Regions from separate parts of the Kitasatospora sp. NPDC097605 genome, predicted to be linked through region 2. Evidence: riboswitches for the same ligand, from Rfam matches in the RefSeq annotation. Region 2 holds a riboswitch; the other holds the start of a gene.
The links. Region 2 has a riboswitch for S-adenosylmethionine ahead of ABTX81_RS25245 (aminotransferase class V-fold PLP-dependent enzyme). Riboswitches for the same ligand answer to the same signal wherever they lie in the genome.
Positions count from the first base shown of each region.

Region 1 (14,472 bases), on a different contig from region 2:
AAGCCCGGGACCGGGGCCACCGGCCCGCGCGGACCCGGCCGCCCGCGCCCACCCTGCCCGCGCACCCGCACGCCGGCGCGACGGGCCGTGACACGGATGGCGACGATGACACCGAGGGCCCGGGCGTGTGGACGGTGCGCGAGGGCGACACCCTGAGCGCCATCGCGGAGGTGTCCGGGTTCGACGGTGGCTGGCCGGCCCTGTTCGCCGTCAACCGTGCCGCCATCGGCGAGGACCCCGATCTGCTGCTGCCCGGCCAGGTCCTCACCCTGGCCCGCTGACCCGCGGTCCCGCCCCTTGCCCAGGCGGCCGTCGACGGAGTGCCTCGGGGCCGGTGAGTCGCGGCGACGGTGCCGGTGGACCGCCGCGCACGGACATCGGCCTTCGGCGGCGGGCTGCGTGAGGTGTTCCAGGTGTTCACCTGATGGGCCTGCTCCGCGGCGCGGGGCTCCTGCGGTCCGGACCGTCGTGTCGCGGCCGGGCATGGCGGGGGTGGTTCGTGGCACGTTCGCTGCGGATCACGGCTGCCTGCGGGCGGCGGTGACGGTGTGTCAGAGAGGGTGCGGTGGCGGCCAGGATCGCCGCCAGTGCGGGGGGAACGAGTAACAGCACCATGGCCACGGTCATCGACGCCTCCCGGGGTGGGGATCGGATGCCTCCCGTCTGCCCCGTCCCGGGGGCATGTCAGGGTGAACCGGACGCGTCGGCTTCCTGGCCGGCGGGCCGGGGCCCGGCGCAGATGTTTCGGCATGCGGCGGATCGCGGAGGGCCGACCCGCTTCGATCTCGGGAGTCGCTCGGCACTGCGTCGATGAGGGTCGGGGAACCGGCGGCCTTGGTGGCTAACGGATGGTAGTCGGCGCAAGGACCCAGGAGAGGTCGCCGGAGCTCGGTCGGCGCCCCAGTGGACAACGGATGAACGGGCGCTTGCCACCTCGGGAACGCGAGGGCGGGGCAAATCGGTCGGTGTTGCGAAATGTCGACCGCCTGCCTGGATTTTCCAAGAACCCTGGCAAAGTCCATCAGGACCGTTGACACCGCGTAACGGCCCGAGTAGCGTCACTGATCACCGAGTTGATAATACGTATTATCAGCGAGGGCTTCAGTAGCCTCCGGAGGAGTCCCCCCGTGCCAAGGATCACGCAGCGTGACATCGCTCGCCTCGCCGGTGTAAGCCAGGCGGTGGTCTCGCTCGTGCTGAACAAGAGGACCGACGCGACGACCCGCATCGCTCCCGAGACCAGACAGCGCGTCCTCGACGTGATCCGGGAGACCGGGTACGCGGCCGACCCCGTGGCCCGCCGCATGGTGCGTCAGCTCAACCAGATCATCGGCGTGTTCACCTACGAATCGGTGTTCCCGAGCACCAGCGCCGACTTCTACTACCCGTTCCTGCGCGGCATCGAGGAGTGTGCCGAGCAGCTCAGGTGCGACCTGCTGCTGTTCACCAGCGCTCCGGTCGTCGACGGGCGGCGCAAGGTGTTCCACGAGAACAACCGGCTGCGGATCGCCGACGGCTGCATCCTGCTCGGCCGGGACATACCGCACGACGAGCTGGCCCGGCTGAACCGCGAGAACTACCCGTTCGTGGCAGTCGGCCGACGCGACGACGCGGGTGGCCCGGTGCCCTGCGTGGGGGCGGACTACGCCGCCGCCACCCAGAAGCTGGTCGAGCGGGCCCGGGAGCTCGGGCACCGGGAGTTCGCCTACGTCGGGGCGGGGGAGGGAGCGGAGTCCGCCGACGACCGGATGAACGGGTTCCGCGCCGGCACCCGGGGGAGCGGCCGGCACGAGCGGACAGCCGGCCGATCCGCGGGCGAGACCCTGGACGCGCTGCTCGCCGCCGGGGTGACCGTCGCCGTGGTCGAGGGCTACGCCGACGGGATCGCGCTGATCCGGGCGGCCCGGGAGCGAGGCGTCGACGTGCCCGGTGACCTGTCGGTCGTGGTGACCGGCGTACCGGCCGAGTCGGCGGACGCCGACATCGCGAGCACCGGCTTCCGCATTCCGCGCCGGGAGATGGGCTGGCAGTCGGTGGAACTCCTCGCCGCCTTACTGGAAGACCGGTCGAGCGCCACGCTCCAGCGGCTTCTGCCGTGCCACTTCGTCGAGGGGCAGACCCTCGGCGAACCGAGAAAGGACCGTTTTGACTGAGATACGCAGCGACGTGCTGGTGGTCGGCGGAGGGCTGGGCGGCGTCGCCGCGGCGCTCGCCGCCGCCCGCGCCGGCCGGACCGTGGTGCTGACCGAGGAGTTCGACTGGATCGGCGGGCAGCTCACCAGCCAGGCAGTGCCGCCGGACGAGCATTCCTGGGTGGAGCAGTTCGGCGTCACGGCCAGCTACCGGGCCCTGCGCGACGGCATCCGCGACTACTACCGCCGGAACTACCCGCTCACCGAGCGGGCCAGGGCCCGCCTCGAACTGAACCCCGGCGGGGGCTGGGTGAGCAAGCTCTGCCACGAACCGCGGGTCGCGGTGGCGGTCATCGAGGAGATGCTGGCGCCCTACCGCGCCAGCGGGCGGCTCACCGTCCTCCAGCCGTACCGGCCGACCGCCGCCGACACCGACGGCGACCGGGTGACCGCGGTGACCCTGACGCACCGCGACACCGGCGAGCAGGTCCACGCCACCGCCTCCTACGTGCTGGACGCCACCGAGACCGGCGACCTGCTGCCGCTCACCGGCACCGAGTACGTCACCGGCTTCGAGTCCGCCGCCGTCACCGGCGAGCCGAGCGCCCCGCAGGCCGCCCAGCCGCTGAACATGCAGGCCGTATCGGTGTGTTTCGCCATGGACCACGTCGACGGCGACCACACCATCGACAAGCCCGCGGAGTACGACTTCTGGCGGTCCTACCGGCCCGAGGTGTGGGGCGGACCACTGTTGTCCTGGCAGTACCCGCACCCCAGGACGCTGGAGCGGGTGGGGCACGATTTCAGCCCCAACCCCAGCGACGACCCGCTGACGGTCAACGCCGACCAGCGCGTCAACCCCGGCAACGCCAACCTGTGGACGTTCCGCCGGATCGCCGCCCGACGCACCTTCACCGACGGCGCGTACCCCAGCGACATCACCCTGGTCAACTGGCCGATGATCGACTACCTCGAAGGCCCGGTCCTCGACGTCCCCGATGCCGCCGACCACCTGCGCCGGGCCAGGGAGCTGAGCTTCGCCTTCCTGTACTGGATGCAGACCGAGGCGCCCCGCCCGGACGGCGGCACCGGATTCCCGGGGCTGCGGCTGCGCGGCGACATCACCGGCGGCACCGACGGCCTGGCCCAGGCCCCGTACATCCGCGAGGCGCGCCGGATCAAGGCCGACTACACCGTCGTCGAGCAGGACCTCTCGCTCGCCGTCCGCGGGGAGCGGGGCGCCGTGCGGTACCCGGACTCCGTCGGCCTGGGCATGTACCGGATCGACCTGCACCCCTCGACGGGCGGCGACAACTACATCGACGTCGGCTGCAGCCCGTTCGAGATCCCGCTGGGCGCGCTCCTCCCGCAGAGGATCGAGAACCTCCTGCCCGCCGGCAAGAACATCGGCACCACCCACATCACCAACGGCGCCTACCGGGTCCACCCGGTCGAGTGGAACATCGGGGAGGCCGCCGGCGCGCTCGCCGCCTTCTGCCTCGCCCACGGCACCCGCCCCCGTGCGGTCCGGGAGACCCCCGAGCTCCTCTCGGCCTTCCAGGACCAGCTCACCGCGGCCGGCGTCGAACTGCGCTGGCCCGACATCACGGGCTACTAGGCCTCCACGCACCACCGAGGGAGAACATCATGTCGATACGTAGAGGGCTGGCCACGGCCGCCGCCGCGATGTCCGCCACGCTGGTCCTGGCCGCGTGCGGTGGAGAGGGCTCGGGGGGCGACAAGGGTCCGGTGAGCCTGCGGATGACGGTCTGGACGTCCAACAAGCCGCACCTGACGCTCTTCAACGAGATCGCCGCCGAGTACATGAAGGCCCACCCCGAGATCAAGGAGATCAAGTTCGACCCGCTGCCGTTCGAGAGCTACAGCACGGCGCTCACCACCCAGATGACCGGCGGCAACGCCCCCGACCTCGCCTGGGTCTTCGAGACGGACGCGGTCGACTTCGTCAGCTCCGGGGCCCTGGTGCCGCTCGACGACACCCTGAAGCAGACCAGCGGCTACCAGTACGAGGACCTGATCCCGAGCACCACCAAGCTCTGGAAGCGCGACGACAAGCTGTACGCGTACCCGTTCTCCACCTCGCCGTTCGGTGTCTTCGTCAACCGCGACCTGCTGAAGCAGGCCGGCCAGAAGACCCCGGACGAGCTCATCAAGGAGGGCAGGTGGGACTGGACGACCGTGCTCGCCGAGGGCGCCGAGGTGCACCGCTCCACCGGCAAGGCCGGCATCGTGATCCGTGACTTCGAGTACAAGGAATGGAGCAACGCGGCCACCTTCTGGGGCGGTTGGAAGGCCGAGCCCTGGAGCGCCGACGGCAGGACCTGCACCTTCGACAGCGCGCCGATGGTCGACGCGATGACCACCCTGCACAAGGGGATCTTCGAGGACAAGGCGATGCCGGGGCCCGGCGAGTCCGCCGACTTCTTCACCGGTGACGCGGCGATGACCATCACCCAGATCAGCCGGGGGGCGCTGCTGGACGGGGTCAAGTTCGATTGGGACCTGGTGCCGCTGCCGGCCGGTCCGGGCGGTGACTACTCGGTGATCGGCCAGGCCGGCATCGGCGTGGTCAAGCGGGGCGGTCACACCAAGGAGGCCAAGGACTTCCTCGCCTACTTCACCAACCCGCAGAACGCCGCCAAGTTCGCCGCCTACTTCCCGCCGCCCCGGGACTCCCTCCTCACCGCGGAGAACCTGGCCAAGACCAACCCGCTGCTGAAGACCGAGCAGCTCGAAAGCGTGGTCGTCAACGGTGTCAAGAAGGGTGTGGTCAAGCCGGGCCACGCCGGCCAGGCCGAACTCGCCCAGCGGGTCCGCGCCGGGCTGGACCCGCTGTGGACGCCGAACGCCGACGTCAAGGGCGTCCTCGGCGACCTGTGCAAGAACATCTCCCCGCTGCTGGAGAAGTGACCATGTCCGTCTCCCCGCGAACAGCGGTGGCGGACCTGCCCAAGGGCGGGTCCGCCCCCGCGGGGCAACCGCCGCGACGTCCGTTCTGGACCCGGCGCCGACGTGACCAGCTCGCCGGTCTCGCGTTCATCACGCCCCAACTCCTCGGCAGCGCCGTCTTCGTGCTGCTGCCCATCGCCCTGGTCCTCCGGTACAGCCTGTATGAGTGGAACGTGCTGGCCGGCGACTTCCACTACACGGGCGGCGACAACTACACCCAGCTGCTGGACGACGCCAACCTGCCCCAGGTACTGAAGTCCACGGCCCTGTTCTCGGTCGGCCTGGTGGTGCTCAACCTCGGCCTGGCCCTCCTGCTCGCCGTTCTGCTCAACCAGAAGTTGCGCGGAATGACGGTGTTCCGCACGCTGTTCTTCTCTCCCGTCGTGGTGTCGCTGGTCGCCTGGACCATCGTGTGGGGCTTCCTGCTCCAGAACAACGGCGGCATCAACGGCCTGCTGCACACCGTCGGCATCGACGGACCCAACTGGCTGCGCGGCGAGGGCACCGCCATGGTCTCGGTCATCGTCGTGCAGGTGTTCAAGAACGTCGGTCTGAACATGGTGCTGTTCCTCGCCGCCCTCCAGGGCGTGCCCAAGGAGCTGTACGAGGCGGCCCGGGTCGACGGGGCCGGCGCGTGGGTCCGGTTCCGGTCCATCACCCTGCCGCTGATCAGCCCGACCATCCTGCTGACGTCGGTGATCACCATCGTGGGTTCGCTCCAGGTGTTCGCGCAGATCGCGGTGCTCACCCAGGGCGGCCCGAAGCTGTCCACCACCGTGCTCGTCTACTACCTCTACCAGCAGGCTTTCCAGTTCCATCACTTCGGCTACGGCGCGACCCTGTCCATCCTGCTGCTGCTGATCGTGCTGGCGCTCACCGTGCTGCAGTGGCAGATGCGCAAGAGGTGGGTCTTCCATGAATCGTAAACTCCCGCTGCGCACCCGAGTCGCCCTGTACGGCCTGCTCTGCGTGCTCGCGATCCCCTTCGTCTTCCCGACCTGGTGGATGGTGACGTCGTCGTTCAAGCCCATCGGCGACATCTTCGCCTACCCGCCGAAGCTCTTCCCGACCGATCCGACGGTTTCGGCCTACAAGGACGTCTTCGACGGGCGCCCGTTCGTCCAGCAGTACGTCAACAGCCTCTACATCGCCGCGCTGGTGACGGCGGGGACGATGATCGTGTCCTCGCTCGCCGGGTACGCCTTCGCCCGCATCAGGTTCCGCGGCCAGAACGCGCTGTTCCTGGTGGTGCTGGTGGGCCTGCTCATCCCGAGCGAGGTCACCATCGTCCCGCTCTTCCAGATGTTCAACGACCTCGGCCTGACCAACACCCACTGGCCGCTGATCCTGGTGCCGGTCTTCGGCGCGCCGAGCGTCATGGCCACGTTCATCATGCGGCAGTTCTTCATCAGCCTGCCCAATGAACTGGAGGAGGCCGCCCGGATCGACGGCATCGGCTACTTCGGCACGTTCCGGCGGATCGCCCTGCCGCTCGCCAGGCCGGCGCTCGGCGCCGTCGCGATCTTCACCTTCCTGCAGAGCTGGAACCTCTACCTGGAGCCGGTGGTGTACCTCTCCTCGCCGGAGAAGTTCACCCTGCCGCAGGCGCTCACCCAGTACGTGGACTCCTACGGCGGGGCCATGTGGAACGTCCAGCTCGCCGCGGCGTCGCTGACCGCGATCCCGGTGCTGATCGTGTTCGTCATCGCCCAGAAGCAGTTCATCGAGGGCCTCGCCCACACGGGGCTGAAGTGAACGCCGTACTCGGCATCGACATCGGCGGCACCAAGACGCTGGCCGCCCTCGTCGGACCCGACGGCGCCGTGCTCGACCAGGCGCGAGCCGACACCCCGGCCGCGCAGGGCCCGGACGCGGTACTGCGGACCGCCGCCGACCTGGCCCGGCGCCTCGGCGGCGCCGGCCCGGTCGGCGTCGGTGCCGCGGGTCTTATCGACCCGGCCACCGGCGTCGTCCGGTACGCCACCGACTCCCTGCCCGGCTGGGCCGGGACACCGGTGGCCGATGAGCTGGCCCGGCGCATCGGCCGACCGGTCGTGGTGGACAACGACGTCAACGCCGCCGCCCTCGGCGAGAGCTGGGCCGGGGCCGCCCGCGGTCACGCACATGTGCTGTTGGTCGCGGTCGGCACCGGTCTCGGCGGCGGCCTGGTCCGCGGCGGCGCCGTCGACCACGGGGCGCGCGGCGGCGCCGGAGAGGCGGCTCATCTTCCGGCGCCGGACGCCGACGGGCTGACCTGCGGCTGCGGGCGCACCGGACACCTGGAGGGCGTGGCCTCCGGAACCGGGCTCGCCCGCGCCTATCGGCTGCGCACCGGGGCGGAGGTCACCGGCCGGGAGGTCGCCGCGCGCTGCGCCGCCGGCGACGCGGCCGCCGCGGAGGTCCTCGCCACCGCCGGCCACGCCCTCGGCCGGGCCCTCGCGGGTCTGGTGGCGCTGCTCGATCCGCAGACGGTGGTGGTGGCCGGAGGCGCCGGAGGAGTGCTGCTGCCGTACGCCCGAAGCGCGTATGCCGCCGAGCGGCTGCCGGTCCACGCCGACGTGACGCTGGTCCCGGCCGCGCTCGGTGACGCAGCGGTCGCCGTCGGCGCGGCCCGCGCGGCGATGACCCGGCGGGCCATGTCCCTGCCGTCCGACCGGGGGCCGTCCGACCGGGGGCCGTCCCGCCGGGGGCCGTCCGGTCCGGGGCCTGCCGGTCCTGGTCCTGGGCAGGTCGATCCCGGGTCTGCCGGTCCCGCTCCCGCCGAACCCCGCAGCCGGCCGCGGTCGGTCACCTTCCCGCACACCACCGAAACGGAGCCCCAGTGAACGTTCTCGACACCCTCCGCGGCGGCCTGGTGGTCTCCTGCCAGCCGCTGCCGGACGAACCCGCCGACCCGATGCGCGACACGTCCGTGCAGGCAAGGGTCGCCGCCGCCGCGGTCCTCGGCGGCGCGGCCGGCATCCGCGCCAACTCCCCCGAGGACATCGCCGCCGTACGGGCGGCGGTGGACGTGCCGGTCATCGGCCTGTGGAAGGACGGCCCCGGACCGGTCGTCATCACGCCGACCAGCAGGCACGCCCGAGCCGTCGCGCAGGCCGGGGCGCACCTGGTCGCCATCGACGCCACCGACCGTTCGCGGCCCGAGTCGTTCGCGGCGGTCGTCGCCGCCGCGCACGCCGCCGGGGCCCTCGTCCTGGCGGACGTGTCCACCGAGGCGGAGGGACGGGCCGCGGCCGACGCGGGTGCCGACGCCGTCGCCACCACGCTCTCCGGCTACACCTCGCACACCCCGAAGACCCCGGGGCCCGATCTCGGCCTGCTGGAACGCCTGGTCGCGCGGCTGTCCGTTCCGGTGATCGCCGAAGGCCGCTACCGCACGGCGGACGACCTGCGACGCGCCTACGCCGCGGGGGCACACGCCGTGGTGGTGGGTAACGCCATCACCTCACCCCTGTACCTGACCAGGGAGCTGGCCCGGTCGGTTCCCGCTCACACCGACGCGAACGGAGTGCACCACCGATGAGAAGACGCACCGTCCTTGCCGCCGGAGCCGCCGTCCTGGCCGCCCCGCTGCTGGGCCTCACCCCGCAGGCAGCCACTGCGGCCCCGCGTCCGGGCCGCCGGATCGCCCTCGTCCCCCTCGACGACCGGCCCGTCAACGTCTACTGCCCGACCATGACCGCCGCCGTCGCCGGCGTCGACCTCGTACTGCCGCCGCGCGAGACCCTCGGCCGTTTCTTCCAGCCCGGGGACGGCGCGGCCGTCGCCCGCTGGCTGGGCTCGGTCGGCGCGGACGAGTACGTGATCTCGGTGAGCATGCTCGCCTACGGCGGCCTGATCGCCTCCCGCACGGGCACGCCCACCCTTGAGTCGGCGCGGGCCAACATCGCGGCGATCCGGGCACTGCGGGCGGCCCGGCCGAGCGCGCAGATCGTGGTCCACGACACCATCCAGCGCCTCGCGTTGACCCCCGGCAACCCCGACCTCGAACAGTACGTGGCCGCGCTGGTCGAGTGGGCCAAGCTGTACGACCAGGTGGAGAACCTCGGCCGGGAAGATCTGCGGCCCCGGCTCACGGCGGTGCGGGCCACCATCCCGGACGCGGTGGTCGACGACTACCTGAGGGCGCGGGCCCGCAACCACGAGGTCAACCGGCAGATGGTCGAGTGGGTCGCCGACGGCACCATCAGCCATCTGGTGCTCTCCGAGGACGACACCGCCCCGGTGGGCCTGGCCCGGGCCGAACGCGTCGAGCTCGAAGAGCTGGTCGAGCAGTTGGGGGTCGGCCGGCGGGTCGAGGTCTTCCCCGGCGCGGACGAGGTCGACGCGCTGCTGGTCGCCCGGCTGATCGCCGCGGGCACCTCGCCCACCTACCGGGTGGAGTACGCCGGGATCTCCGGCGAGCAGTGGACGGCGGAACTCGAGGGCATCCCGTTCGCCGAGAACATCCGCCGGCACGTGAAGTCCGTCGGCGGCGCCGTCGTCGACGGCCGCGCCGACCTGGTGCTCATGGTCAACACCCCTTCAGCGAACAAGGACCAGCGGGCGGCCGACCTCGCCGCGTTCGCCCGCCGGGTCGCCGGGCTGACGGCGGCGGGGGAGTCGGTCGTCGTGGTGGACCCGGTCTTCGTCAACCGCGCCGACCACGACCTGGTGGCCGAGCTGGAACAGCGCGTCGACCTGGCCGCGCTGCTGTCGTACTCCGGCTGGAACACCGGCGGCAACGCCCTCGGTCTGGCCCTGGCCCACGGCACGGCCCGCTGGGCCTTCCTGAAGCGTTCGACCAGCGGAATGGGGGTACCGGCGCTGACCGCGCCGGGCCGGGCGCACGCGGAGTACCTGCTCTACCGGTTCGTCAAGGACGACCACTGGAAGAACGTCCTCCAGAAGGCCGCCTACGCGGAGGCCAGGGCCAAGGGGTGGAACCCGTTGAACCTGACGGCCGAGCAGAAAGCCCTCTTCGACGGTTGGGTCCAGGACCGCCTCGCCCCGGTGACCCGCCAGTACTTCGGCGACCACTTCGCCGGCCACCACCTCGTCCTCGGCCACCGCGGCGCGACCACCCGCACCGCCAGGCTCGCCGCCGTCAGCGACGTCCGCATCGAACTGCCGTGGGACCGCCTCTTCGAGGTGACGCTCGAACCCCACCTCACGCTGGCCTGAGAAAGTGTCGGGTAGTTGATCAACTGCATGGTGTGAGGCGGAGGAGGTGATCTTCGCGGTCGCGTCGACCGCGAAGATCACTGTCATGTGTGCCTGTTCGCGCAGGCCGGTCCCGCACGACCGCGGTGATGGCCTCGCACTCATTTCGGTCGCACCACGCGAGGACCGCCGCGGCTTCTTCGCTGTCCCCGGCCGGCCCTTGACGGAAATTCATTGACGGGCCGAGCTGGCCCTTTCTAGACTTGTCGGTGGCGAAGAGTGTCAGTCGCACGGCCCCGGCCGACTGACCGGCAACCCCCACACTGCGGTGGGGTGCCCCGGGGATAAGCCAGGTGGCATGGCGTCATGCCGCAAGCGCAGTCGTGTGCCCCATTGGGGGGGATGGAGATGGTCGTGGGCCAGGGGGCGGGTGGACGTCGCATGGTCGGGCTCCGGTTGGTGGCGAGGCTTGACATCGACCTGCTGAGGCGTGCCAGTTCCCTGTGTCGTTGACGGAGGTCGGCCGAGGGCCGGAGCACGGGTGTGCCGTCCGGTGGGCCGACAGGATGACCCGACCATGAACTTCGCGATTCCCGTGTAGGGGGCGCCGTACGGCCGCGCTCCCGCGTGGCTTGCTCCAGGAGTACGGATGTCCATCGCCCCGGTGCGTTTGACGCACGACCTTCCGAGAACGCTGCCGGCCGGCCGGGAGGCCGAGTACCGGCACCTCGCGCAGGCACTGGAAGGGTGCGAAGCCGGCGTCGGCGCGGTCGTCGCGCTGCACGGCTCGGTGGGCAGCGGCCGCAGCGAGCTGCTGTACGCCTTCAGCGACATGGCGGCCGAGCGCGGCGCCACCGTACTGATGGGCACGGGTTCCCCGCTGGAGCGCGACTTCCCGCTGTGCCTGGCCCGGCAGTTGCTGCAGAGCGCCCCGCTGGAGCCCGCGGAGGAGGCCGCGGCGGAGACCTTGCTCGCGCAGGGCGCGGTGGAGGCCGCCCACCGGGCCCGGACGGCCGGAGCGGGATCCCCGGAGGGTCTGGAGGGCCGGCTGGGACAGCCCACCCTGGAGGGGCTGTTCGGTCTGGTGCGGGGGCTGGCCGCGCGAGGACCGGTGCTGATCGCGGTCGACGATCGGCAGGACGCCGACCCCCAGTCGCTGGAGTTCCTGCTGTACCTGGTGCGGCGGACCAGGAACGCCGGCGTGCTGACCGTCCTCAGCTCGCGCGAGACCATGACCCCGCCGAACCCCTTCTTCGAGGTGGAGCTGGCGCGCCAGCCGCACCACCGGCAGGTCAGGCTGGACGTCCTGTCGGGCGAGCTGGTGGTGCAGATCCTGCGCGAACGTTTCGGCGAGGAGGTGGCGGCCCGCGTGGGGCGCGAGGTGCACGACCTGACTGGCGGAAACCCCCTGCTGGTACACGCGCTGATGGGCGATCAGGAACGCGCCAGGACGCCGAACGCCCTGGTGGCCGGGGAGGGCTACCGGCGCGGACTGATGCACTGCCTGCACCGGATCGACCCGCTGGCGCTGCGGTACGCCCGCGGCGTCGCGATCCTCGGGGCCGCGGCGAGCCCGTCGCTGCTGGCCGAACTGCTGCTGCTGCCCGCCGAGGCACTGCCGCGGGCGCTCTACCTGCTGCACGCGGCAGGGCTTTTCAGGGACGGCGGCTTCCGGCACCCCAGCGCGCCCGGGGACCTGCTCGCCGCGATGCGGCCCGAGGAACTGGCAAGCCTCCACGAGCGCGCCGCCCGCCTTCTGCGCGCTGCCGGGGCCGAACCCGGGACGGTGGCCGCGCACACCCGTGCCGCCAAGGGCTACCGGCGTCCGCCGTGGCACGCGGCGCCCGCCGCCCGCGCGGCGGCGGAGGACGGACCGGCGGGGGCATGGGCGGCTGCGGCGGCGCTGCCCCCGGGCACTGAGGCGGGGTGGCCCGGAGGAGGCGGGGCGCAGGAGACCGCGCCGTCGGCGGTCAGGGCGGACCCGAAGGGCTCGGCGGAGTCGCTTCCGCTCTACGCCGGGTCGGGCTCGGGGGCCGGGGGTGTCGAGCCGCTGTCGTCGGTCGGGTCGTCCGCGTACCCGTCGGTGGCGGGCGGCGGCGGATCGGCGCTCGACGACGCGGTGGTGGTCCGCTGTGTGCCGTCGCTGCCCGGGACGTACGGGGAGGGTGCGGGCGCGCTGCGGCACGAGCTGAAGGAGATCCGGCACCTGTTCTGGCAGGGCCGTCCGGAGGAGGGCGTGGCCGCGCTGGAGCGATTCGAGGCGGGTGCGGGAGGCACCGGGGCCAGCGCGGGGCTGCGGTCGTGGCTGGCCTACTGGTATCCGTCGTTGCTGCCTCAGCAGCCCGGGGACGCGGGGCACGGGGCAGAAGCGGCCGGCGGCATGGGGCTGCTGGCGGGGCTGCTGGCCGGGACGACCGCGATCGGCGCGGCGGTGGTGCGGGCGGAGGCGCTCCTGAAGGACGGCCGGCCGGGCCATCGGGGCGTGGAGGGGCCGGGCATGGAGGCGCTGAGTGCGGCGCTGACGGTCCTGTTGTACGCGGACCGCGGGGACCGGGCCGCGTACTGGTGCGGCGTGCTGTCGGAGCGGGGCACGTTGCGGTGCGGCACCCCGTGGCAGGCGCTGTACTCCGCGCTGCGGGCCGAGGCGGCGCTGCGCCAGGGCGACCTGCGGACGGCGGACGAGGCCGCGAGGGCGGCGTTCGCCCAGGTCACCCCGGATGCCTGGGGCGTGGCGGTCGGCCTGCCGCTGTCGACGATGGTGGCGGCGAGGACGGCGCTCGGCCTGCACCAGGACGCGGCGCGGTTCCTGGAACTCGTGGTGCCGGAGGCGATGGCGCGGACGCCCGGCGGGCTGCACCTGCGGTACGCCAGGGCCGGGCATCTCCTGGCGGTGGGTCGCGCGGAGGAGGCCCTCGGGGAGTACCGGGCGTGCGGCGACACGATGGCCCGCTGGGGCGTGGAGCACCTGCCGGCGATGGCGCCGTGGCGGCTCGGGGCGGCCCGGGCGCAGCGGGCGCTGGGTCGTCCGCAGGCAGCGGCGTTCCTGGCGGACCAGCAGCTCGCCCGTCTGGGCGAGGGGGGTCCGCTGCGGCTGCGCGGTCAGGCGCTGGTCATCCGGGCGTCGGCCGGGGCGCGGGACGAGAGCACCGCGCTGCTGGAGCAGGCGGTGGAGCTGCTGGAGGAGGCGGGTGCCGAGGCCGACCTGGCGGGGGCGCTGGCCGAGTTGAGCGAGGCACAGCTGACGGACGGCGACCCTGGCGGTGCCCGGCTGACGGGCCGTCGGCTGCGCCGCAGTCCGGCACTTTCGGTTGTCCCGGGGGTCATGCCATCGGCCGGCGGTCACCCGGCGAAGGCGCACCCGGCGGTGGGGCACGCGGTGCTCGCACAGCCGGCGGTGGCGCATCCGGCGGTGGCGCAGGCGCTCGTCGCGCAGCCGGTAGCCGTGCAGCCGCAGCCCGCCCGTCCGACCGCTGCGCGACAAGCCGTCGTGCCCCCGGCGGAAGGGCTGTCGGACGCCGAGCGGAGGGTGGTCGAACTGGCCGTCCACGGTCTGTCCAACCGGGACATCGCGCGCAAGCTGTTCATCACGGTGAGCACCGTGGAGCAGCACTTGACGAAGGTGTACCGGAAGTTGGGGGTCCGCCGGCGGATGGACCTGGTGGCGGTGATCGGAGCGGGCGAGCGCGGTGCCGCCGCGGCCGCTTCCCCGCCCGGGGCCTCGGCCGGGGTGCCGTACGGCCTCGGCGCTAGGGGTACGACAGGGGTTGCCTAGGGGCCCGGCGGGCCGGACCGGCGGGGGAGGCTGCGGGACGGAAGACGACACCGGCCCCAGGAGTGGAACCCACCATGGCGGAATCCTTCGACCTGTCCGTGCCCGACGCCGGCTCACCGCAGGCGGTGGCCGTGATCGGCGCCGCCTGCCGGCTGCCGGGCGCGGCGGACCCGGAGGCGTTCTGGCACCTGCTCGACACGGGCCGCAGCGCGGTGGGGCCGGCTCCGGTCGGGCGGTTCCCCGAGGGTGAGCCGCTCCGGGTCGGTGGCTACCTCGACCAGGTCGACCGCTTCGACCCGGACTTCTTCGGCATCTCCCCGGCCGAGGCCTCCGCCGCCGACCCGCAGCAGCGCCTGGTGCTCGAACTGGCCTGGGAGGCACTGGAGGACGCCGGGGTACTGCCGACCAGGCTGGCCGGTAGCCGAACCGGGGTGTTCGTCGGCGCGATCGGCGGCG
Region 1 is NZ_JBEOSF010000035.1:65,076-79,547, forward strand. It holds gene ABTX81_RS30150 (transglycosylase family protein) at 1-281, shown strand, start outside; gene ABTX81_RS30155 (LacI family DNA-binding transcriptional regulator) at 1,128-2,153, shown strand; gene ABTX81_RS30160 (FAD-dependent oxidoreductase) at 2,155-3,750, shown strand; gene ABTX81_RS30165 (ABC transporter substrate-binding protein) at 3,780-5,063, shown strand; gene ABTX81_RS30170 (carbohydrate ABC transporter permease) at 5,066-6,028, shown strand; gene ABTX81_RS30175 (carbohydrate ABC transporter permease) at 6,018-6,857, shown strand; gene ABTX81_RS30180 (ROK family protein) at 6,854-7,927, shown strand; gene ABTX81_RS30185 (N-acetylmannosamine-6-phosphate 2-epimerase) at 7,924-8,625, shown strand; gene ABTX81_RS30190 (DUF4127 family protein) at 8,622-10,265, shown strand; SAM riboswitch class IV at 10,516-10,628, shown strand; gene ABTX81_RS30195 (helix-turn-helix transcriptional regulator) at 10,894-14,016, shown strand; gene ABTX81_RS30200 (type I polyketide synthase) at 14,091-14,472, shown strand, end outside.
Region 1: linked by a shared signal. The riboswitch ahead of ABTX81_RS30195 (helix-turn-helix transcriptional regulator) and the one ahead of ABTX81_RS25245 (aminotransferase class V-fold PLP-dependent enzyme) in region 2 are both predicted to bind S-adenosylmethionine.

Region 2 (14,472 bases):
ACTTGTCCGCCACCGAGCGGGTGGACCCGTCCCAGCCGCTCACGGTGACCGCCGAGCCGGGCAGCCGGCTCACCGACGTCACCGTGGTCGGCCCGGACGGGCGGGTGGTCGCCGGCCGGCTCTCGGAGGACCAGCGCAGCTGGCAGACCACCGGCCGGCTCAAGGCCGCCACCGCCTACACGGTGCGGATCGCCGCCGACGACGGCCGCGGCGGCCGCGGCGAGACCACCGCCGGCTTCTCCACCCTGGCCGCCCAGCACCTGCTGGCCGCCAAGCTCGGCCCGGACTCCTCCGGCAGCGGCGTCTACGGCGTGGGCCAGCCGCTCACCGTCCAGCTCTCCGAGGGGGTCAAGGACCCGCAGGCCCGCCAGGAGGTGGAGCGCGCGCTGACGGTCGTCTCGCAGCCCGCCGTCACCGGCGGCTGGTACTGGGTGGACGACAAGAACCTGCACTTCCGCCCCGAGGACTACTGGCCCACCGGTACCACCGTCAGCCTGGCCTTCGAGGCCACCGGCAGCCGGATCTCCGACGGACTGTACGGCGGCGACCGGGCCGCCCTGGCGCTGCGGATCGGCGAGCGCGTCGAGACGGTGGTGGACGCGGCCGCGCACGAGTTGACCCTCAAGCGCGACGGCCAGGTGGTCCGGACGATGCCGGTGACCACCGGCAAGCCCGGCTTCGACACCCGCAACGGCGTCAAGGTGGTGCTGGGCCAGGAGCGCAAGGTCCGGATGAGCGGCGAGACGATCGGCATAGCGTCCGGCAGCGCGGAGTCCTACGACCTCGACGTCGAGTGGGCCACCCGGGTGACCTGGAGCGGCGAGTACGTGCACGCCGCGCCCTGGTCGGTGGGCTCCCAGGGCGTGGAGAACGTCAGCCACGGCTGTACCGGGATGAGCACCGAGAACGCCCGCTGGTTCTACCAGAACACCAGGGTGGGGGACCTGGTGACGGTGGTGAACAGCCACGGCAAGGGCATGGAGCCGTTCGGCAACGGCTTCGGCGACTGGAACATCGGCTGGGCCGAGTGGGTCAAGCACAGCGCCCTCGGCGGGCCCGTCAACACCACCGCCCCGGTCACCCGGGCGCCCGCCAACGGGATGATCGCCCCGCAGCTCTGACCGGGGGCTCAGCCCGCCGAGGCGTCGTCCCGGTAGGCCACCCGCAGCGCGCCGTCCGCGGCGCCCAGGGCGTCCGCCTGCGGCACCCCGAGCCGCCGGGCCCGCTCGGCGTACTCGGCGGCGGCCGCGGCGAGCAGCCGGTGCGCGGAGTCGCCGACCGCGGCGATCAGGGTGCCGCGCCGGCCGTGCGTCTCCACCACCCCGTCCGCCTCCAGCTCCCGGTAGGCGCGGGCGACCGTCCCGGCGGCCAGCCCGAGCTCCTCGGCCAGGGCGCGGACGGTGGGCAGCCGCAGCCCGGTCGCCAGCTCGCCGCTGCGGGCCCGCTCGGCGATCTGGGCGCGGATCTGCTCGTACGGGGGAGTGGCCGAGGCCGGGTCGACGGACAGCTGCACGGTGGGCTCCTGACGGTGCGGACGGCGGGTGCGGACGGCGGGTGCGGACAGCGGGCGGGGGAGGGGCGGGGACGGCAAAGCCCGAGGGCCGCCGACCAGAAGAACTCTGGTCAGCGGCCCTCGGGTGCGACGCGGCGACGCGTACGGGATCAGTGGTGGCCGTGGCCGCTGGTGATCTCGTGGTGCTCCTCGGCGGTCGGCTTGGGGATCTGGCTGCCCTCGCCGTAGAAGCCGCGGGAGAGCTTCGCCCGGGTCCGGGTGATGACGCCGGCCTTGCGGGCCACGCCGTTCTCGTCCGTCTCGGCCGGCAGCTCGAACGGCTCCACCTGCTCGTGCGCGGTGAGCTTGTGCAGGTCCTGCTGCGGCAGCTGGGCGTGCACCTCGATGAACTCGCCGTGCGGCAGGCGCTTGATGACGCCGGTCTCGCGGCCGTGCAGCACCTTCTCCTTGTCACGGCGCTGGAGGCCGAGGCACCAGCGCTTGGTGATGATGAAGACCAGGACCGGGACGACGAAGAAGCCGACGCGGACGAAGTAGGTGACCGAGTTGATCGACAGGTGCAGGTGGGTGGCGAACAGGTCGTTGCCACCCGCGACCAGCAGGATCAGGTAGAGGCTGATCCAGGCGGCGCCCAGCCCGGTGCGGACCGGGGCGTTGCGCGGACGGTCCAGGATGTGGTGCTCGCGCTTGTCGCCGGTGATCCAGCCCTCGATGAACGGGTAGACCGCGATCGAGACCAGGACCAGCGGGAAGATCGCCAGCGGCACCAGGACACCCAGGTTCAGGGTGTGGCCCCACAGACCGATCTCCCAGCCCGGCATGAGGCGGATCAGACCCTCGGAGAAGCCCATGTACCAGTCGGGCTGGGCGTCCGTGGACACCTGGTCCGCGCGGTACGGGCCGACCGACCAGACGGGGTTGATCGTGGCGATCGCCGAGATGGCGGCGATGAGGCCGAACACCAGGAAGAAGAAGCCACCGGCCTTGGCCATGTAGACCGGCATCAGCGGCATGCCGACGACGTTCTTCTCGGTCTTGCCCGGGCCCGCCCACTGGGTGTGCTTGTGGTAGAAGACCAGGATCAGGTGCGCCACCAGCAGGCCGAGCATGATGCCCGGGATCAGCAGCACGTGGATGGTGAAGAACCGCGGCACGATGTCGGTGCCGGGGAACTCGCCGCCGAACAGGAACATCTGGATGTAGGTGCCCACCAGCGGGACGGCGAGGATCGCGCCTTCCATGAAGCGGATACCGGTGCCGGACAGCAGGTCGTCCGGCAGCGAGTAGCCGAAGAAGCCGTCGAACATGCCGAGGACCAGCAGCAGGAAGCCGAAGACCCAGTTGATCTCGCGCGGCTTGCGGAACGCGCCGGTGAAGAAGACGCGCAGCATGTGCACGAGCATCGCCGCCACGAAGACCAGGGCGGCCCAGTGGTGGATCTGGCGGACCAGCAGACCGCCGCGCACCTCGAAGCTGATGTCGACGGTCGAGGCGTAGGCCTCGGACATCGGGAGGCCCTTGAGCGGCACGTACGAGCCGTCGTAGATGACCTCGCCCATCGAGGGCTTGAAGAACAGCGTCAGGTAGACGCCGGTCAGGATGATGATGATGAAGGTGTAGAGGCAGATCTCGCCCAGCATGAAGGACCAGTGGTCCGGGAAGATCTTGCGCAGGTTGGCCTTGGCGAGGGAGTAGATCCCCAGCCGGCCGTCCGTCCAGTCCGCTGCCTGCTCCCACTTGTTCGCGGGCTTGGCACGCGTGCTGGCGGGCTTGGCGGCGCCGGAGGTGGTGCTGCTCGCACTGCTCATCGAGCACGCTCCCAGAAGCTCGGGCCGACGGCTTCGTCGAAGTCGCCGTGGGCGACCAGGAAGCCCTTCTCGTCAGTGGTGATCTTCAGCTGCGGCAGCGGGTGGCCGGCCGGGCCGAAGATGACGCGCGCGCCGTCCGCCAGGTCGAAGGTCGACTGGTGGCAGGGGCAGAGCGCGTGGTGGGTCTGCTGCTCGTACAGGCTGATCGGGCAGCCGACGTGGGTGCAGATCTTGGAGTAGGCGAGGATGCCCTCGAAACCCTTCTCCTTGGACTTCTCGTCCTTGATGTCCTGCGGCGCGATGCGCACCAGCATGAGGGCGTCCTTCGCGATGCGAACCTGGAAGTCCTCGGAGTGCGTGGTCAGGCCCTCGGGCATCGCGAAGGTCAGCGACCCCTGGATGATGTCCTCGGCCTTCATCGGCAGGTTGGTGTTCATGTTGATCAGCTGCAGCGGCTTGGCCTCGGTGGCCTCGTCCCAGCCGGTGTGCTGCAGCTTGTCCTCGGGCAGCGGGCCCAGGTCGCGGAGCAGGACCACGCCGGAGAGCGGGACCAGCGCCATCGAACCGATGAGGGTGTTGCGGATCATCTTGCGGCGGCCGAAGCCGGACTCCGCGGCACCGGTCTTGAACTGCTCGATGACGTCGGCGCGGACCTCGTCGTCGGCCTCGATCGGGTGACGCTCGGCCGGGATCTCGTGGTCCGACATCAGGGTGCGGGCCCAGTGGACCGCGCCCGCGCCGATCAGGAACAGCGCGAGGCCCAGGGTCATGCCGAGCGCGAAGTTCATCGCGCTGACGTGGCCCAGCGGCCAGATGTAGACGATCTTGTCCGGGTCGATGGCCACGTACGAGGCGATGAAGCCGATGGTGGCGATCATCGACACGACGAACATCAGCGACACCTGACGCTCGGCCCGCTTGGCGGCCCGCTCGTCGATGTCGGTGCGGCGCGGCTCGTGGGCCGGCAGGCCGGGGTCGGCGAACGGGTCGCCGTGGGCGGCCACCTCGTGGTGCCCGGCGGAGCCGTGCGACTCCGGGAGCTTCTCTTCTGACATGTCGTGGCTCATGACTTCTTGGCCTTGGTGGTGTGGGCGGCGACCCAGATCGCGACCAGGATGAGCGCGCCGAGACCGAAGATCCAGCCGAACAGGCCCTCGGTCACCGGACCGAGGCTGCCGAGCGTGAGACCGCCGGGGTTGGGCTCATCGTTGGTGGTGTGGCGGACGAAGGCCACGATCTGCTTCTTCTGCTCCTCGGGCATGGTGCTGTCCGGGAACGACGGCATGTTCTGCGGGCCGGTCTGCATGGCCTCGTAGATGTGCTTGGCGTCCACGCCCTCCAGCGACGGGGCGGACTTGCCCTGGGTCAGGGCACCACCCTGGCCGGAGAAGTTGTGGCACTGGGCGCAGTTGGTGCGGAACAGCTCGCCACCCTTGGCGAGGTCCTCGGGGTTGGTCGAGGTGACCTGCTCCTCGGTCGGCGTCACCGGGCCGGGGCCGAGCGAGGCGACGAAGGCGGCGAGCTGGTCGATCTCCGCCTGCGAGTAGATGTTCGGCTTGCGCGGCACCTGGGCGCCGGGCTGCTGGGCCGGCATGCGACCGGTGCCCACCTGGAAGTCGACCGCGGCGGAGCCGACGCCGACCAGGCTCGGGCCGTCGCTGCTGCCCTGGCCGTTCAGGCCGTGGCAGGAGGAGCAGCCCACGGCGAAGAGCTTCTTGCCCTCGTCGATCGCGAGCGACTGCGCGGCGACGTCGGCCTGCGCCTTGTCGGCGGGCGCGAACGCGGCGTACAGCCCCCCGGTTGCCGCCAGGGCGAGAAGTAGGACGACCAGCGCCGCCAGTGGGTGGCGCCGTCGTGCGGAGAGCTTTTTCACGGAATAACCCCGGTGTCAGGATCTGGTCGACTGGTGGGTGCACCCGGCGGCCGGTCTGGCCGGCACGAGGCTGCCTGTCTAGGGCTGCGCGCGCGGTCGGTCGGTGGGAGCGTCGGCACCGGCGAAATCGGGCCGTCGCCGGTGAGGGCGGGACCCGAGGCCGGTGGCCAGCGACCTGATCAGCTGGTTACTTGATCAGGTAGATGGTCGCGAACAGGCCGATCCACACGACATCGACGAAGTGCCAGTAGTACGACACGACGATCGCGGCGGTGGCCTGCTCGTGCGTGAAGCGCTTGGCTGCGTACGTCCGTCCCAGGACCAGCAGGAAGGCGATCAGACCACCCGTCACGTGCAGACCGTGGAAGCCGGTGGTCAGGTAGAACACCGTGCCGTACGGGTCGGAGGACAGCGAGAGGCCGTCCTTCTTGACCAGCTCGGTGTACTCGAAGATCTGGCCGCCGATGAAGATCGCGCCCATCACGAAGGTGAGGATGAACCACGAGCGGAGCTTCTTCACGTCCCCGCGCTCGGCGGCGAAGACACCGAGCTGGCAGGTCAGCGAGGAGAGCACCAGGATCGTGGTGTTGACCGAGGAGAAGGGCACGTTGAGGGCGTGCGCCTTCTCGGTCCAGAACTCCGGCCCCTTGACGGAGCGGAGCGTGAAGTACATCGCGAAGAGGGCCGCGAAGAACATCAACTCGGAACTGAGCCAGACGATCGTTCCGACGCTGACCATGTTCGGCCGGTTGACCGATCCGTGCGCGTGCCCGGTTTCTACTGCTGTTGCTGTCGCCACGACGGACATTATGTCGGTCCCTTATTCCGTCTTCACGCCGGGGGGTGTCCCTCGGAGTGTCCGGTGCGTGCGGTATGCCCCCCTGGCACCCGACAGGCTGCGGGTACCCCTGCTGAGCAGCGGCGTGTCCCTTTTCTGACGGTTCCTCGAAGGCCCCTTCGGAGGCCTTCGCGGCGTGTCGCGGCAGGCCCGCGGGGCCGTCGGTAGTAAGGGGAGAGACCACCCGTCCGCCGTACGGGTGGTCTGTGCGGACGGGGGTGACGGGCCGTGCTCCGCCCGGACCAGTCGGTGGCGCGCCGGCGGCGCACCGGGTCGAGAAGGATCCCCCGGGAAGGGCTCGGCGGCGGGTGATCGGGAGTAGCATCCGGGGAGAGGCGAACGTGGTCCGGATCACACGTGAGGGAGCAGGCCCATGGCGAGCACGACCGACGAGACGTTGACCGTTCTGGTCTACAGCCACGACCGCACCACCCGCGAGCAGGTGCTGACCGCTCTCGGCCGGCGGCCCGCGGAGGACCTGCCGGAGCTGGACTACCTGGAGTGCGCGACCACCCCCGCAGTGCTCAAGGCGCTGGAGAAGGGCGGCGTGGACCTCTGCGTCCTGGACGGCGAGGCGGTGCCGGCCGGCGGGCTCGGGCTCGCCCGGCAGCTGAAGGACGAGATCTACGGGTGCCCGCCGCTGCTGGCGCTGATCGGCCGGCCGCAGGACTCCTGGCTGGCGGCCTGGAGCCGGGCCGACGCGGCGATCTCCCAGCCGGTGGACCCGGTGGCGCTGGCGGAGGCCGTCGCCACCCTGCTGCGGGCCCGGCTGGCCAAGCGAACGCCCGCCGTCCAGTAGTCCGCCCGCGCCGGCGTCCCACCCCGCGTCTCAGTACAAGAGAAGAAGGGTGAACGGCGGAGCCCCGGCGCCCCGCCGCTCGATAGGCTGACTCCGTCCCTACGTCCTTCCCCGTCCGCGGGGAGCGAGAGCTGGAGTCAGCCATGGTGAACGCGCACCCTGCGAACGGCGGTAGCGAGCCCGCGCAGGTGGTCCGCACCTGGCCGGACATCCTGTCGGCGCTGCTGAGGGGGGAGGACCTCGACCGCTCGGCCACCGCGTGGGCGATGGACCGGATCATGAGCGGGGAGGCCTCCCCGGTGCAGATCGCCGGCTTCATGGTGGCGCTGCGGGCCAAGGGCGAGACGGTCGACGAGATCTCCGGTCTGGTCGACTCGATGTACACCCACGCCGAGCCGCTGGTCATCCCCGGCCCGGCGGTGGACATCGTCGGCACCGGCGGCGACCGGGCCAAGACCGTCAACATCTCCACCATGTCGGCGATCGTCGCCGCGGCGGCCGGCGCCAAGGTGGTCAAGCACGGCAACCGGGCCGCCTCCTCGGCCAGCGGCTCCTCGGACGTGCTGGAGAAGCTGGGCATCAACCTGCACCTGCGGCCGCGCCGGGTCGCCGAGGTGGCCGAGGAGGTCGGGCTCACCTTCTGCTTCGCGGCCACCTTCCACCCGTCGATGCGGTACGCCGGCCCGGCCCGCAGCGAGCTCGGGGTGCCCACCGCGTTCAACATCCTCGGCCCGCTCACCAACCCGGCCCGGGTGACGGCGCACGCCATCGGCTGCTTCGACACCCGCCTCGCCGGCCTGATCGCCGGGGTGCTGGCGCAGCGCGGCGCCGGCGCGCTGGTCTTCCGGGGCGACGACGGGCTGGACGAGCTGACCATCACCACCACCTCGCGGGTCTGGGTGGTCCGGGACGGTGCCGTCACCGAGACCTCCTTCGACCCGCGCGAGGTCGGCATCGAGCCGGTCGGCATCGAGGCGCTGCGCGGCGGGGATCCGGCGTACAACGCGGAGGTCGCGCGCCGGCTGCTGGCCGGGGAGCACGGGCCGGTGCGTGACGCGGTGCTGCTGAACTCGGCGGCCGCGCTGGTGGCGCTGGACCTGACCGACGCGCCGCTCGCCGAGCAGCTCGGGGCGGCCATGCGGCGCACCGCCGCGGCCATCGACTCGGGTGCGGCGGGCGACCTGCTGAAGCACTGGTCGGAGGCCACCGCCCGGGCGTGACGCGGGTGTTGGGGCCCGGGGAGGAAGACCTCCCCGGGCCCCTTCGGCTGTCCGGGATGCGGACGCCTGTTTGACCACGGGGCGGACGCGACCTAGAGTCTTCGCCAGGTCATGAGCGACAGCGTCAAGCCCCAGCTGGCTGTCCGGCAACCCTCCGTCCGTGGCGGGGTGCCCTGGGTGAGGACCGGGTCACGTGGCGCTTCGTCCGCGTGGCAAGCGCGGACGCCGGACTGATCGCACTCCCGGGGTCCCTGACCCGTACAGGAGTGCATCCCCATGTCTGTCTCCACCTCTCTCCGCGCCCCCCTCGCCGTCCTCGGCCACGACGTCCAGGTCCCGCTCGCCAACGGCGAGAAGGTCGGCTACGCGGCGCTCGACTACGCGGCCAGCTCCCCGGCGCTCCAGCGGGTCTGGGACGACGTCGCCGCCTACGCCCCGTACTACGGCAGCGTGCACCGCGGCGCCGGCTACCTGTCGCAGCTCTCCACCGACCTGTTCGAGCAGAGCCGCCGCACCGTCGCCGAGTTCCTCGACCTGCGCGAGGGCGACCAGGTGGTCTTCACCCGCGCCACCACCGACTCGCTGAACCTGCTGGCCGGCGCGGTCCCGGCCGGGACCCAGGTGTTCGCCTTCGAGACCGAGCACCACGCGTCGCTGCTGCCGTGGGCGCACGCCGGCCTGCCGGTCACCTACCTGCGCGCCCCCCGCTCGCACGCCGAGGCGGTCGCCGCCTTCGACGCCGCGCTGGCCGGGGCGCCCGAGGGCCCGAAGCTGCTCTGCGTCACCGGCGCCTCCAACGTCACCGGCGAGCTCTGGCCGGTCGCCGAGCTGACCCGCACCGCCCACCGCCACGGGGCCCGGGTGGTGCTGGACGCCGCGCAGCTGGCCCCGCACCACCGGGTCTCGGTGCGCGAGCTGGACGTCGACTGGATCGCCTTCTCCGGCCACAAGCTGTACGCGCCGTTCGGCGCCGGGGTGCTGGCCGGCCGGGCCGACTGGCTGGACGCGGCCGAGCCGTACCTGGCCGGCGGCGGCGCGACCCGCACGGTGGCCCGGGAGACCGACGGCTCGGTGGCCGTGCAGTGGCACACCGGCCCGGCCCGGCACGAGGCCGGCTCGCCCAACGTCATCGGCGTCCACGCGATCGCCTCGGCCTGCCGGGCGCTCACCGAGGCCGGGTTCGACGCGCTGGAGGCCCGCGAGCGGGCCCTGGTCGCGCGGCTGAAGGCCGGGCTGGCGGAGATCCCGGAGGTCCGGGTGCTGAATCTGTTCGGCGCCGACTCGGACCGGGTGGGCGTGCTCTCCTTCGTGGTCCGGGGCTGGAACAGCTCGCACTTCTCGGCCGCGCTCTCCGCCGAGTACGGCATCGGGGTCCGTGACGGCCTGTTCTGCGCCCACCCGCTGGTCCGCACCCTGCTCGGCGACGAGGAGGCCGCGCCCTCGGAGTGCGGCGCGCCGGAGCCGTCGCTGCCCGGCGAGCGCAGCCTGAACGCGATCCGGGTGAGCTTCGGCGCCGGCACCCCGGACGAGCACGTGGACCGCTTCCTGGCCGCCGTCCGGGAGCTGGTCACGGACGGCGCGGCCTGGACCTACCGCAACGAGGGCGGCCGCTGCGTCGCGGACACCCGTCGCGAGGGTTGAGGGCTTCGCGCCCGTGCTGCGGCGCGTCCTACTCGTCCAGGCCGATCGCGAACGCGGCCTCCAGGTCGTGCTGGGAGTAGGTGCGGAAGGCGATCTGGGTCTCGGTGTGGGCCACGCCCGGGACCTTGTTCAGCCGGCCGGGGATCACCTCGGCGAGGTCGTCGTGCCGGGCCACCCGCACCATCGCGACCAGGTCGTAGCCGCCGGTCACCGAGTAGACCTCGCTGACGCCCTCGATGGCGGCGATCGCCTCGGCGATCTCCGGGATGCGGTCGACGCTGGTCTTGATCAGGACGATGGCGGTGATCACGGTGGCGTACTCCTTTGTGAGGTGCCGCCAGCGTATCGGGCGCCGGCGGCACCGTCGCGGGGGCCCGTGGCCCGCGGGCGGCGCTCGGTCAGGGTGCAGGCGTAGAGGAAGCCCGCCGCGAAGCCGATCACGTGCACCAGGTAGGCCACACCGGGCCCGGCGGAGTGCACCGACCACCACTGGAGGGCGAACCAGAGCCCCAGCACCAGCCAGGCGGGGAAGCGCAGCGGCAGGAAGAGCAGCAGCGGGACGAGCGTGGTGACCCGGGCCCGGGGGTGGAGGCGCAGGTAGGCGCCGAGGACGGCGGAGATCGCCCCGGAGGCGCCGATCAGCACCCGGGTCGAGTCCGCGGAGTGCGCCTCGGCCAGCGCGAAGCCGTAGGTGGTGAGCGCCCCGGACGCCAGGTAGAAGAGGAGGAACCGGGAGCGGCCCAGCCGTCGCTCCACGGTGGGGCCGAAGACGTGCAGGAAGAGCAGGTTGCCCAGCAGGTGCAGCCAGCCGGCGTGCAGGAAGAGCGCGCTGAGCACGGAGAGCGCCGGGTGCTTGCCCGGGGTGGGCGCGGCCGGGCAGCCGGGCAGCGGGTCCGGGGCCTGGGCGAGCTGGCCGGCGGTCAGCGGGTGCCCGGTCAGCAGTTCGGCGGGGACCGCCCCCCAGCGCTGCTCGTAGCGCTGCTCCGCGCAGACCCGGCTCTGGCCGCGGCCGTAGAGCGGGTTGAGCCCGGCGGCCGGCCCGAGCAGGAAGACCGCGGTGTTGAGCGCGATCAGCGCGTAGCAGACGGCCGGGGCGGTGGCGGCCGGCCGGCTGCGGCGCGGGCCGGGGCCGGCGGGGAGGACCGGGATCGCCATGGGCCCCAGCATCCCCCCGGTACCGAACCGGCACCGCGCGGTTACGGCAGGTGGGCTACCGGTGCGGGCCGGTCGGCCGGTGGCCGCGAAGGTTGCCCCAGGCAATAGGCTTGGGGCGGGCATTCCCGCCTCCCGCCGCCGACGCCGGGGCTCCGGGGGGAGCGCCTGAGCCCGTTCCGGGACCACCCGAGAGGATCCCCGATGACCGTCCCCGCCCTGACCGCCGAGACGCGCTGGCGCTGCACGCTCTGCGGCAACCTGACCCGCTTCGACGTGACCCGGACCGCCCGGGTCACCGAGTTCCTCCACTTCGACCTGGCCGGCGAGTCGAAGATCGAGGAGACCCAGGTGCTCAGCGAGACCGTCGAGTCGGTGCGCTGCCGCTGGTGCAACGCGGTCGACCAGGTCGAGCTGGTGGCCCGCCCGGGCGCGGCCGGCGGCGCCGAGGCCCCCGAGCAGGCCTGATCGCCTGAGCCGTGCGGCGGGCGGTGCAGGGCGTGGCCGGTCGCCGCACGGGACAATACAGAGAGAACGCACGGAGTGTGACGGGGGCGGCGGCCGGGGACCGTACCCCGCTGGACCAGGATCGGAGCCGAGGACGTGGTGGACGCAGCGAGGGAGCCCGCCGGGCCGCAGGGGCGGCAGCCCGCTGTGGACGCGCAGGCGCCGGACGCGGCAGGGGCCGCCCCCTTCGGCACCGCGGCGCCGGCCGAGCCGGCCGCCGGCGAGGAGTCCGGCGGCGGTGACGAACCGGCGGCAGCCGTCGACGGGGCGGCGCGGGACGCCGGGGGCCTCGGGGACGCCGGGGGGTCCGGGGACGCCGGGAACGATGCCGCGGCGGGCGGCGCCGAGACGCTGGACCGGCCGCTGCCCGAGGGCGTGCGCCGGCGCGTGGTGGGGCTCGCCTCCGACGCGCTCGGCGGGCTGCCGCTCGCGGAGCTGCCCCAGTCGCTGCGCCAGTACGCCAAGTTCACCCCCGCGCGCCGGGCCAAGTACGCGGCGACCGCGCTGGCGGCGGCGCTGGAGGCGGAGCCGGCCTTCCGCTCGCGGATAGCGGAGCGGCTGCGGCTGGGGCAGCCGGACCTGGTCAGGGCGCTGGAGTCGGGCACCGTGCCGGGCGCCGCCGACCCGATGGACGTGGCGGCGGCCGCCTATCTGGTGCGCTCCGCCGGGTGGAGCCGGCTGGTGGCCGCGGTCGGCGAGGAGGCCGAGCGGGCGGGTGCCGAGGGCGCGGCGGCCGAGGCGGCCCGGCTGGTGGAGAAGCTCCAGGCCGAGCTGGCCGAGGTGCGCTCCACGGCGCGCTCCGACCTGGAGCGCCAGCGGGCCGAGTCGGAGGACGTCCGCCGGGAGGCGGACTCGCTGCGCCGCAAGCTGCGGTCGCTGGAGAGCGACACCCGCCGGGCGCAGGCCGAGACCCGCAAGGTGGCGGCCGAGCTGGAGGCGGTCCGGGCGCAGGCGGCGGCCGAGCGGAGCGCGGCGGAGAGCGAGGCGCGCCGGCTGCGGCACCGGGTCACGGAGCTGGAGAACGCCGCCGAGCAGGGCCGCCGGTCGGCCCGCGAGGGGCGCGGCGTCGAGGACATGCGGCTGCGGCTGCTGCTGGACACCGTGCTGCAGTCGGCGCAGGGGCTGCAGCGGGAGCTGGCGCTGCCGGTCTCCCAGATCCGCCCGGCGGACCTGGTGGAGGCGGTGGTGCCGGGCGCGGCGTCGCCGCACGACGTGGCGCGGCGCGGCCTGGCCGAGGACGATCCGGCGCTGCTGGACCAGCTGCTGGCGATCCCGCAGGTCCATCTGGTGGTGGACGGCTACAACGTGACCAAGACGGGCTATCCGGCGCTGCCGCTGGAGCAGCAGCGGATCCGGTTGCTGGGCGGGCTGGCGATGCTGGCGCAGCGCACCCAGGCGGAGGTCACCTGTGTGTTCGACGGCCAGGACCTGGACGTGCCGGTGATCATGGCGCCGCCGCGCGGGGTGCGGGTACGGTTCAGCCGGACCGGGGAGACGGCGGACGAGCTGATCCGCCGGCTGGTCCGGGCCGAGCCGCAGGGGCGTCCGGTGGTGGTGGTCTCCACCGACCGGGAGGTCGCGGAGGGCGTGCGGAAGGCCGGCGCGCGCCCCGTCGCCTCGGTGCTGCTGTTGAACCGGCTGGCCCGGCCGTAGCCGCTTCCCGGTGCGGGCAGGCCGGCATGACGGCTGGTCAGCACCCGGATTGCGGTGTTGTGCGAGTTTTGTGAAGTCAGATGGGCGGTTCGGGTTCACGCGATCGGGGGAGTGGCGCGAAGCGTGGATCTTCACTAGGGTCTGGCGTCAAACCTATTTTCCGGATTCTCACCCGTTCGGGTGAGGCCATTGGAAGAAGGAGCAAGTCCCTTGGCCTCCCACCGCCGTCCCAAGCAGCCGAGCCGCGCGCGGGTCTCCGTGCTCACCGCTGCCGCTGCGACCGCGGTCGCCCTCTCCGCCCAGGTCGCCGCCCACGCGGCGCCCAGTCCGGCGCCGAAGAAGGACGACGTCAAGGCGCAGATCGACCAGCTGCAGGAGGAGGCCGAGCAGGCCACCGAGCGCTACAACGGCGCCAAGGAGCGTGCGGACCAGCTGCGCAAGCAGGCGGACCAGCTCCAGGACCAGGTGGCCCGCGGCCAGGACCAGATGACCCAGCTTCAGGCCGGGCTGGCCGAGGTGGCGGGCGAGCAGTACCGCACCGGCGGCATCGACCCGTCCGTGCAGCTGATGCTGACCTCCGACCCGTCCGGCTACCTGGACAAGGCCTCCAGCGTGCAGCAGGCCAGCTCCAGCCAGGCCGAGGCGCTCAAGGGCCTGCAGGACCAGCAGCGCCGGCTCGACCAGCAGAAGGCCGAGGCGGCCGCCGTGCTGGCCTCGCTGGACAGCACCACCAAGGACCTGAACCAGACCAAGGCCGAGGTCAACAAGAAGCTCCGGGAGGCCCAGGAGCTGCTGAACTCGCTCAGTGCCTCCGAGCGCGCGGCCCTGAAGGCGCAGCAGCAGCAGGCCGACCGCGCCTCGCGCGGCTCCGAGCGCACCGACCTGGGCAGCCTGCCGCAGGCCAGCGGCAAGGCCGGCGCCGCGGTCTCGCTCGCGATGAGCAAGCAGGGCTCGCCCTACGGCTGGGGCGACGTCGGCCCCAGCACCTTCGACTGCTCCGGCCTGATGGTCTGGGCGTACGGGAAGGCCGGCGTCTCGCTGCCGCGCACCTCGCAGGCCCAGGGCAACTACGGCACCCGGGTGCCGTCCCTCGCCGAGGCCCAGCCGGGCGACCTGGTCATCTACCGCGACGACCGCAGCCACGTCGGGATGTACATCGGCAACGGCATGGTGGTGCACGCCCCGCGCACCGGTGACGTGGTGAAGGTGATGAAGGCCGACGCCATGAAGATCAACACGATCCGCCGGGTCTGACGGACCGACACGACACGCCCGAGGGGCCCGAACGGCCCCCTGTGATCAGCGCCACCTCCGCACGGGGGTGGCGCCGGGCGTTTCGGCGGGGCGTTCGACGGACTGACGGAGAATGATCAGCCCGACGTGGGGACCTGATCACGCTCGGTCATATTCACAAAGGAACTTGGGTATTCTTCCGACTTTTTTCTGACAAGGATTTGAACGGATCACG
Region 2 is NZ_JBEOSF010000024.1:39,107-53,578, reverse strand. It holds gene ABTX81_RS25285 (L,D-transpeptidase) at 1-1,121, shown strand, start outside; gene ABTX81_RS25280 (GntR family transcriptional regulator) at 1,130-1,513, opposite strand; gene qcrB (cytochrome bc1 complex cytochrome b subunit) at 1,663-3,321, opposite strand; gene qcrA (cytochrome bc1 complex Rieske iron-sulfur subunit) at 3,318-4,388, opposite strand; gene qcrC (cytochrome bc1 complex diheme cytochrome c subunit) at 4,385-5,194, opposite strand; gene ctaE (aa3-type cytochrome oxidase subunit III) at 5,382-6,002, opposite strand; gene ABTX81_RS25255 (hypothetical protein) at 6,406-6,831, shown strand; gene trpD (anthranilate phosphoribosyltransferase) at 6,975-8,051, shown strand; SAM riboswitch class IV at 8,159-8,276, shown strand; gene ABTX81_RS25245 (aminotransferase class V-fold PLP-dependent enzyme) at 8,328-9,692, shown strand; gene ABTX81_RS25240 (Lrp/AsnC ligand binding domain-containing protein) at 9,721-10,002, opposite strand; gene ABTX81_RS25235 (rhomboid family intramembrane serine protease) at 9,999-10,847, opposite strand; gene ABTX81_RS25230 (hypothetical protein) at 11,049-11,312, shown strand; gene ABTX81_RS25225 (NYN domain-containing protein) at 11,448-13,004, shown strand; gene ABTX81_RS25220 (C40 family peptidase) at 13,215-14,258, shown strand.